3 regions of the Bradyrhizobium sp. 87 genome follow, and region 2 is predicted to be linked to each of the others. Evidence: predicted binding sites of a transcription regulator. Region 2 holds the regulator's gene; each other region holds the start of a gene.
What was found. Region 2 encodes LexA, which represses DNA repair genes until DNA is damaged. Its sites were predicted from a motif close to TGTTCNNNNTGTGTTCNG; they were not measured.
Positions count from the first base shown of each region.

Region 1 (2,269 bases), on a different contig from region 2:
GAGCTTGATCACTTCGGTCTGGATCTGGTCGGCGGCATCGCGCATGCGCGCGTCCTTCATGATCTGCTGCATCACCTGGATTGCGAGCATCAAAAGCGACGGCGACACCAGCACGACGCGGGCGCGATACGCCTTCTGGATCACGTCGTCGAAACCGTCGTGGATCTCGGCGTAGACCGATTCCGACGGCACGAACATCAACGCCATTTCCTGGGTCTCGCCGGCGACGAGATATTTTTCGGCGATGTCGCTGACATGCTTCATCACGTCACCGCGCAGCCGCTGCGTGGCGATGCGCTTTTCCTCGTCGGTGCGCGCATCATGCAGCGCGGTCATCGCCTCCAGCGGAAATTTCGCGTCGATGCAGAGCGGACGCTGGTCGGGCAGGAACACGACGCAGTCCGGACGCTTGCCGGTCGAGAGCGTGAACTGGAACTCGTAGGCGCCCTTCGGCAGACCGTCCTGGACGATCGCTTCCATCCGCGCCTGACCGAAGGCGCCGCGCGACTGCTTGTTGGCGAGCACGTCGCGCAGGGTCGTCACCTGCGTGGTGAGGTCGGTGAGGTTCTTGTGCGCGCTGTCGATGATGCCGAGCCGCTCGTGCAGCGCGTGCAGGCTCTCCATGGTGTTGCGGGTCGAGTGCTCCATGGACTGGCCGACGCGGTGGGTCACCGAATCCAGCCGCTCGTTGACCGCGCGCGCCATGTCGGCCTGGCGGCCGGCCAGCGTCTGGGTCATGGCGTCGACTCGCCCCGAAGCCTCGCTCTGGGCGTGCAGCATCTGGCTGATGCGCTCCTCGAGCTCGTCGGCGCGGATGGCGTTGGCCATCGCGAGTTCCGCGCCGCGCCGCCCTGACCGCGCGATCACGACGGCAATCACGAGCAGCAGGATAAGGACCAGGGCGCCGAAGCCGATCAGCGCGTCCACGGTGCGCACCGGCCAGTCGCCAAGCATGAAAATGATCTCGTTCATGCCCCTGCTTCTAGCCGATTCGCTTCGAGACACGAACGAATAGCGAACATTTATGGTAAATGCTCTGTTAATTTTTATGGTTAACGAAACCTGAAGTTTTATGGTTAGCGGAGGGTTAACGGGGTTCCCGGCCGCATTGACCGCATCGAACGCGCGGCTTAAATCGCGGCCATGGCCCTCAGAGAAATCATCATCCTGCCCGACAAGCAGCTGCGTCTGGTCTCCAAGCCGATCGAGAAGGTCACGCCGGAGATCCGCAAGCTTGCCGACGACATGTTCGAGACCATGTACGACGCGCCCGGCATCGGGCTCGCGGCGATCCAGATCGCGCAGCCGTTGCGGCTGATCACCATGGACCTCGCCAAGCCCGACCAGGACGGCGAGACCAAGCCCGAGCCGCGCGTCTTCATCAATCCGGAAATCATCGCCTCTTCGGAGGACCTGTCGGTCTACGAGGAAGGCTGCCTGTCGATCCCCGAATATTACGAGGAGGTCGAGCGCCCTGCGAAGGTGCGGGTGCGCTACACCGATCTCGACGGCAAGGTGCACGAGGAGGACGCCGAAGGCCTCTACGCCACCTGCATCCAGCACGAGATCGACCATCTCAACGGCGTGCTGTTCGTCGACTATCTGTCAAAGCTCAAGCGCGACCGCGTGCTGAAGAAGTTCGAGAAAGCCGCCAAGCGCGCGGAGTGAGGTTCTCTGTCGATGCCCCTCCGCCTGATCTTCATGGGCACGCCCGATTTCTCCGTGCCGACGCTGCTCGAGCTCGTCGCGCATGGCCACGAGATCGCGGCCGTGTACACGCGCGCGCCGAAGCCCGGCGGACGGCGCGGGCTGCAATTGCAGCCGACCCCGGTGGAAGAGGCCGCGCGAAAGCTCGGTGTGCCCGTGCTGACGCCGAAGACTTTGAAAACGCCGGAGGCGCTGGAAGAGTTTCGCGCCTTTGACGCCGATGCGGCCGTCGTCGTCGCCTATGGCATGATCCTGCCGCAGGCGATCCTCGATGCGCCAAAGCTCGGCTGCTACAACCTGCACGCCTCGCTGCTGCCACGCTGGCGCGGTGCCGCTCCCATCAACCGCGCGATCATGGCCGGCGATGCCGAGAGCGGCGTGATGGTGATGAAGATGGATGTTGGCCTCGACACCGGCGACGTCGCTATGGCGGAACGGCTCGCGATCACGGACAACATGACCGCGCTCGATCTGCACGATCGTCTGTCGCGGCTCGGTGCCGATCTGATGGTGCGCGCCATGGCCGCGCTGGCGCGCGGCGGGCTTCAGCTGAAGCAGCAGA
Region 1 covers NZ_JADPIQ010000128.1:174,406-176,674, forward strand. The annotation lists gene rmuC (DNA recombination protein RmuC) at 1-972, opposite strand, end outside; gene def (peptide deformylase) at 1,144-1,668, shown strand; gene fmt (methionyl-tRNA formyltransferase) at 1,681-2,269, shown strand, end outside.
Region 1: rmuC (DNA recombination protein RmuC) is a predicted target of LexA. The motif match lies at 1,004-1,021, and genes of this name have one in related genera.

Region 2 (2,269 bases):
GGCGGTGATCTGCGCCTTGTGCTCGCGCTCGGTGACCGACTGAGTCACCGGCAGTTGCAGCACCGTCGCGCGCTGGCCTTCGACGAGCTGCGTCACCAGCACGTATTTGCCGTCGGGGAATTCGATCGCATCATGATGGCGGTCGGGAACGTGCGGATCGATCTTGCCGAACTTGCCCACGCGGGAATTGATGGTGCGCGTCCAGATCCAGCGATTGTCGTAGCGGACGTCGTCGGCGAAGGCGAGCTCCGTCCCCGGCAGCAGGCAGACGGCAACAGACGGATCGGCTGCAGAGGCGAAGCCGCGCGTCGAGGTGCCGCGGAAGCTTGTCGTGACGATCGTCTCGCCGACTTCGGCGGGGCGCGACGCGACGGCATGTAGGCTGTAGTCACACATCGGGTGCTCCTCATGCTGGGATAGCAACCCGCGTCTCTTATCGAGGCGCAGGCCTCTATCAGAGTGGAAGCACGAACGCTCTGCTTGGTTGTGGGCAAATCTGCGGCTGGCTTCCGCAAGCCGCGATCACATTATCTTTCCCGAATTCAATAGGAACAAAGCTCGCCGCGATGCATTCGGGAGGCGCGTACGCGAACATTGCCAACTTGGCTGCAACGGCCGAACTTGACCGCTGGTCGCTGTTTCCTCGAACAACCGAGCCGCGAAGCGGTGCTGCTTGAAGCGGTGCTGCTTCGTCGGCGTGGCGAGGAGCCAGCGTTGGAGGAGGGGCCGGATAGTCTGTGCAGAACCAGAAAGGCTATCCAGCCGGAGCGGACGATGATCCGCTCCAATCTCTGACCGGCGATGCCGATCGGAAGCGCGCGAGGCGCCAAGCACCTCCGGCATGAAGTGCTTCCGATATGAAGTACTGCCGATAGAAAGACTCCCGGTATCAGTACTTCCGGTAAAGCCCGATCAGCTTGCCCTGAATCTTCACCCGGTTGGGCGGCAGGATGCGGACCTCATAGGCCGCGTTGGCGGGCTCGAGCGCGATCGAGGCGCCGCGACGGCGGAAGCGCTTCAGCGTCGCTTCCTCGTCGTCGATCAGCGCCACCACGATGTCGCCGGTATCGGCGCTCTCGTTGCGCTGGATCAGGGCCATGTCGCCGTCGAGAATGCCGGCTTCGACCATCGAGTCGCCGCGCACTTCCAGCGCGTAATGCTCGCCCGAGCCGAGCATGTCAGGCGGTACGCTGATAGTATGGCTGCGGGTCTGCAACGCCTCGATCGGCGTGCCGGCCGCGATGCGGCCCATCACCGGCACCGCGACGGGACGTTCGCCCTCGTCAGCGGGCAGGCTCGCGCTCGCACGCACCTTGCCGAGATTGCCCTCGATGACGCTCGGCGTGAAGCCGCGGCGGCTGCCAGCGGCTGCCTGGAGCTCCGGCAGCTTGATGACTTCAATCGCACGGGCGCGGTTGGGCAGGCGTCGGATGAAGCCACGCTCCTCGAGCGCCGTGATCAGGCGATGGATGCCCGACTTCGAGCGCAGATCGAGCGCATCCTTCATCTCGTCGAAGGAGGGCGGCACGCCGCTTTCCTTCAGACGCTCACTGATGAACCGCAGAAGCTCGTATTGTTTGCGCGTTAACATCTCGACCAAAGTCCCCCGGTTGATGTCGTCCGATTCCGAGACGCTGAATTCGGCCATAAGCCGCTGCATGCTCGAAACAAATCATGAACAGACACTATATGTTCGATACATGTTCCGCAACTGCTTAATTTACCGTGAACAGAGCAAAGTGCGCGGAACGCGCGTTGCGGGGGCGCTCAGACGGGGAGCCGCAACACTTCGCAAGCCGTGCCGGCTTCGGCCTTCGGCGCGAATGGTGCGCGGACGAGAAGTACCTGTGCTGCAGCGAGATTCGCAAGCAGCGAAGAGTCCTGATGATTGACGGGAACAACGACGCGTGTGCCATCGTCACGCTCCTCAAGATGCGCGCGCAGATAGTCCTCGCGCTGGTCGTTGGCGCCGACGTCGCGGCCGAGCACGGCGCGTTCACGGCGATGGTGAATCACTGAACGGCCCGACAGGGCGCGAATCAGCGGCACCATGAACAGGAAAGCGCACACGTAGGACGATACGGGATTGCCCGGCAGGCCGATCACACCCATTGCGCCGAGTCGCCCGTGCATCATCGGCTTGCCTGGCCGCATCGCGATCTTCCAGAACGCCATCGCGATGCCTTCGTCCCGCAGTGCCTGCTGGACCAGATCGTGGTCGCCGACCGATGCGCCGCCGGTCGTGATCAGGACGTCGGCGCCGCTCTCG
Region 2 covers NZ_JADPIQ010000075.1:14,573-16,841, forward strand. The annotation lists gene IVB50_RS16635 (hypothetical protein) at 1-396, opposite strand, end outside; gene lexA (transcriptional repressor LexA) at 890-1,591, opposite strand; gene glp (gephyrin-like molybdotransferase Glp) at 1,768-2,269, opposite strand, start outside.

Region 3 (2,269 bases), on a different contig from region 2:
GAATTGCGCCATTGCAAAACCTTCACGGGATCGAAGGTGTGGTTCTGCAGCGCATTGACGAGCTCGGGCTCGAACGGGCCGCAGCGGCCGGTGGTGCCGAAGGTGCCGTTGCGGGTGGCGCGGCCGGCGCGGCCGGCGATCTGAGCGAATTCGGACGGCGTCAGGCGGCGGAACTGGTAGCCGTCGTACTTGCGGTCGGAGGCAAAGGCGACGTGGTCGACGTCGAGATTGAGGCCCATGCCGACGGCGTCGGTGGCGACGAGGTAATCGACCTCGCCGTTCTGGAACATCGCGACCTGCGCGTTGCGGGTGCGCGGCGACAGCGAACCCAGCACCACGGCGGCGCCGCCATGCTGGCGGCGGATCAGCTCGGCGATGGCGTAGACCTCGTCGGCCGAGAAGGCGACGATGGCGGTGCGGCGCGGCTGCCGCGTGATCTTGCGATCACCCGCGAATTCCAGCTGCGACAGGCGCGGCCGCGTGATCATGGAGACGCCCGGCAGCAGCCGCTCGATGATCGGGCGCATGGTCGCAGCGCCGAGCAGCAGCGTCTCGTCGCGGCCGCGGCGATTGAGGATGCGATCGGTGAAGACGTGGCCGCGTTCCAGATCGGATGCGATCTGCACCTCGTCGACGGCAAGGAACGAGACGTCGAGATCCCGCGGCATCGCCTCGACGGTCGAGACCCAATAGCGCGGCGCTTTCGGCTTGATCTTCTCCTCGCCGGTCACGAGCGCGACGGCGTCGGGGCCGACCCTTGCTGCGATCTTGTTGTAGACCTCGCGCGCGAGCAGGCGCAGCGGCAGCCCGATCATGCCGGAGGGATGCGCGAGCATCCGCTCGATGGCGAGATGGGTCTTGCCGGTGTTGGTGGGACCAAGCACCGCAGTGACGCCGGCGCCGGGAAGCCGCTCGGAAGCGAAGGGGGAGGAGGAAAAAGGCATCTGGGGGATTAGGTAATGGCGATTGGGGCGAATGTCAGTGCTGTTTTGGGGCGGTGGCGCGAAGGGCTCGCCTCACACACTGCTGTCCTCGCCCGGCTCGACCGGGCGATCCAGTATTCCAGAGGCGGCGCAGATCAAACCGAGAGGGCGCGGCGTACTGGATGCCCCGGTCAAGCCGGGGCATGACGGCGGAGAATGCGGCGCCTCTCCCTGAACCCAGCGCAACTGTCTCACTTTGCGACGCTTTTCCCGTTGGCTTTAAGCTTCGGAACGAGTTGAGAACGAATCGCGGCCGAATCGCTGACTCCCCCTTGAGTCCTGTTCCGTTCACGCAAGATGTCGCGGGAGGCTTGTGGGTTCGCACTAGATGGAGTTTTGCTCCGCCGCACAAGCGACGTTTCGATGGCGGATTCGTTAAAGCTGGGGACGGCGCGGAGTCGAATCAGAATCGGGGAGGAGTCAAATGGATTCCCGGTTCTCGACCCCCTCCAAACAAAATGCGCGAAAACAACCCCATGCACAGTAGACATGTTGTTGAAATCATTGATGTTTATTTTCACCAAAAGGGAGGTCCGTAGCCCGCATGGAGCGGAGCGCAATGCGGGGGCCGAAGCAAAGAACCCCGGATTACGCTGCGCTCCATCCGGGCTACGGCAGCGGGGCTACGGCACCCAGCCCTACTGCGTCTTCGCGACCTTGGGCGGCTGGGCGCTGGTGATGAAGCTGGTTGCTTCCAGCATGGCCGGCCCGAGCGGGGTCGGCACTTTCAGCCAGAACGGGACCAGGATGCGCGTGCCGGCGATCGGTGCGAACGCGACCTCGATGTTGCGCTGGGCGGCGAGATATTTGATCACCGGACGGTCGGGGATGTAGCCGGCGATGGGCACGAAATAGAGCGAGCAGACCACGACCTGGCCGTGATAGCCCTTCTCCGCCTTCACGTTCTCCATGCGCTTGAAATCGAGCTTGAGCTCGTAGCGCATGCGGCCGTCGAACACGGCGGCGCTGCCGTGGCAGGCGTCCGCCGACAGCACGTCGCCGGTGCCGGATACGCGCACCAGCGAGGCCGTCATCGGGTCCCAGACGCCGCGGCGATGCGCGTCGGTGACGACGATGCGGTCGGGATCGACCGGCGGCTCCGGCAGGATGGCAAAATCCTTCACATTGCCCTTGTCGAGCGTGATGCGGATCTCTTCGGTCTTCTTCGAGGTGGTGGTGGAGGCCTGATAGCCGGTCGCGACCAGCGCGCCGTTGACCACGCGGCCCTGCGAGGCGCCGGTGCCGGACCCGCCCGCGAAGGATTTCAGCAGCCCCGAGGTGCCGCC
Region 3 covers NZ_JADPIQ010000128.1:95,857-98,125, reverse strand. The annotation lists gene IVB50_RS31800 (helicase-related protein) at 1-944, opposite strand, end outside; gene IVB50_RS31795 (DUF3108 domain-containing protein) at 1,622-2,269, opposite strand, start outside.
Region 3: IVB50_RS31800 (helicase-related protein) is a predicted target of LexA. The motif match lies at 1,211-1,228, and genes of this name have one in related genera.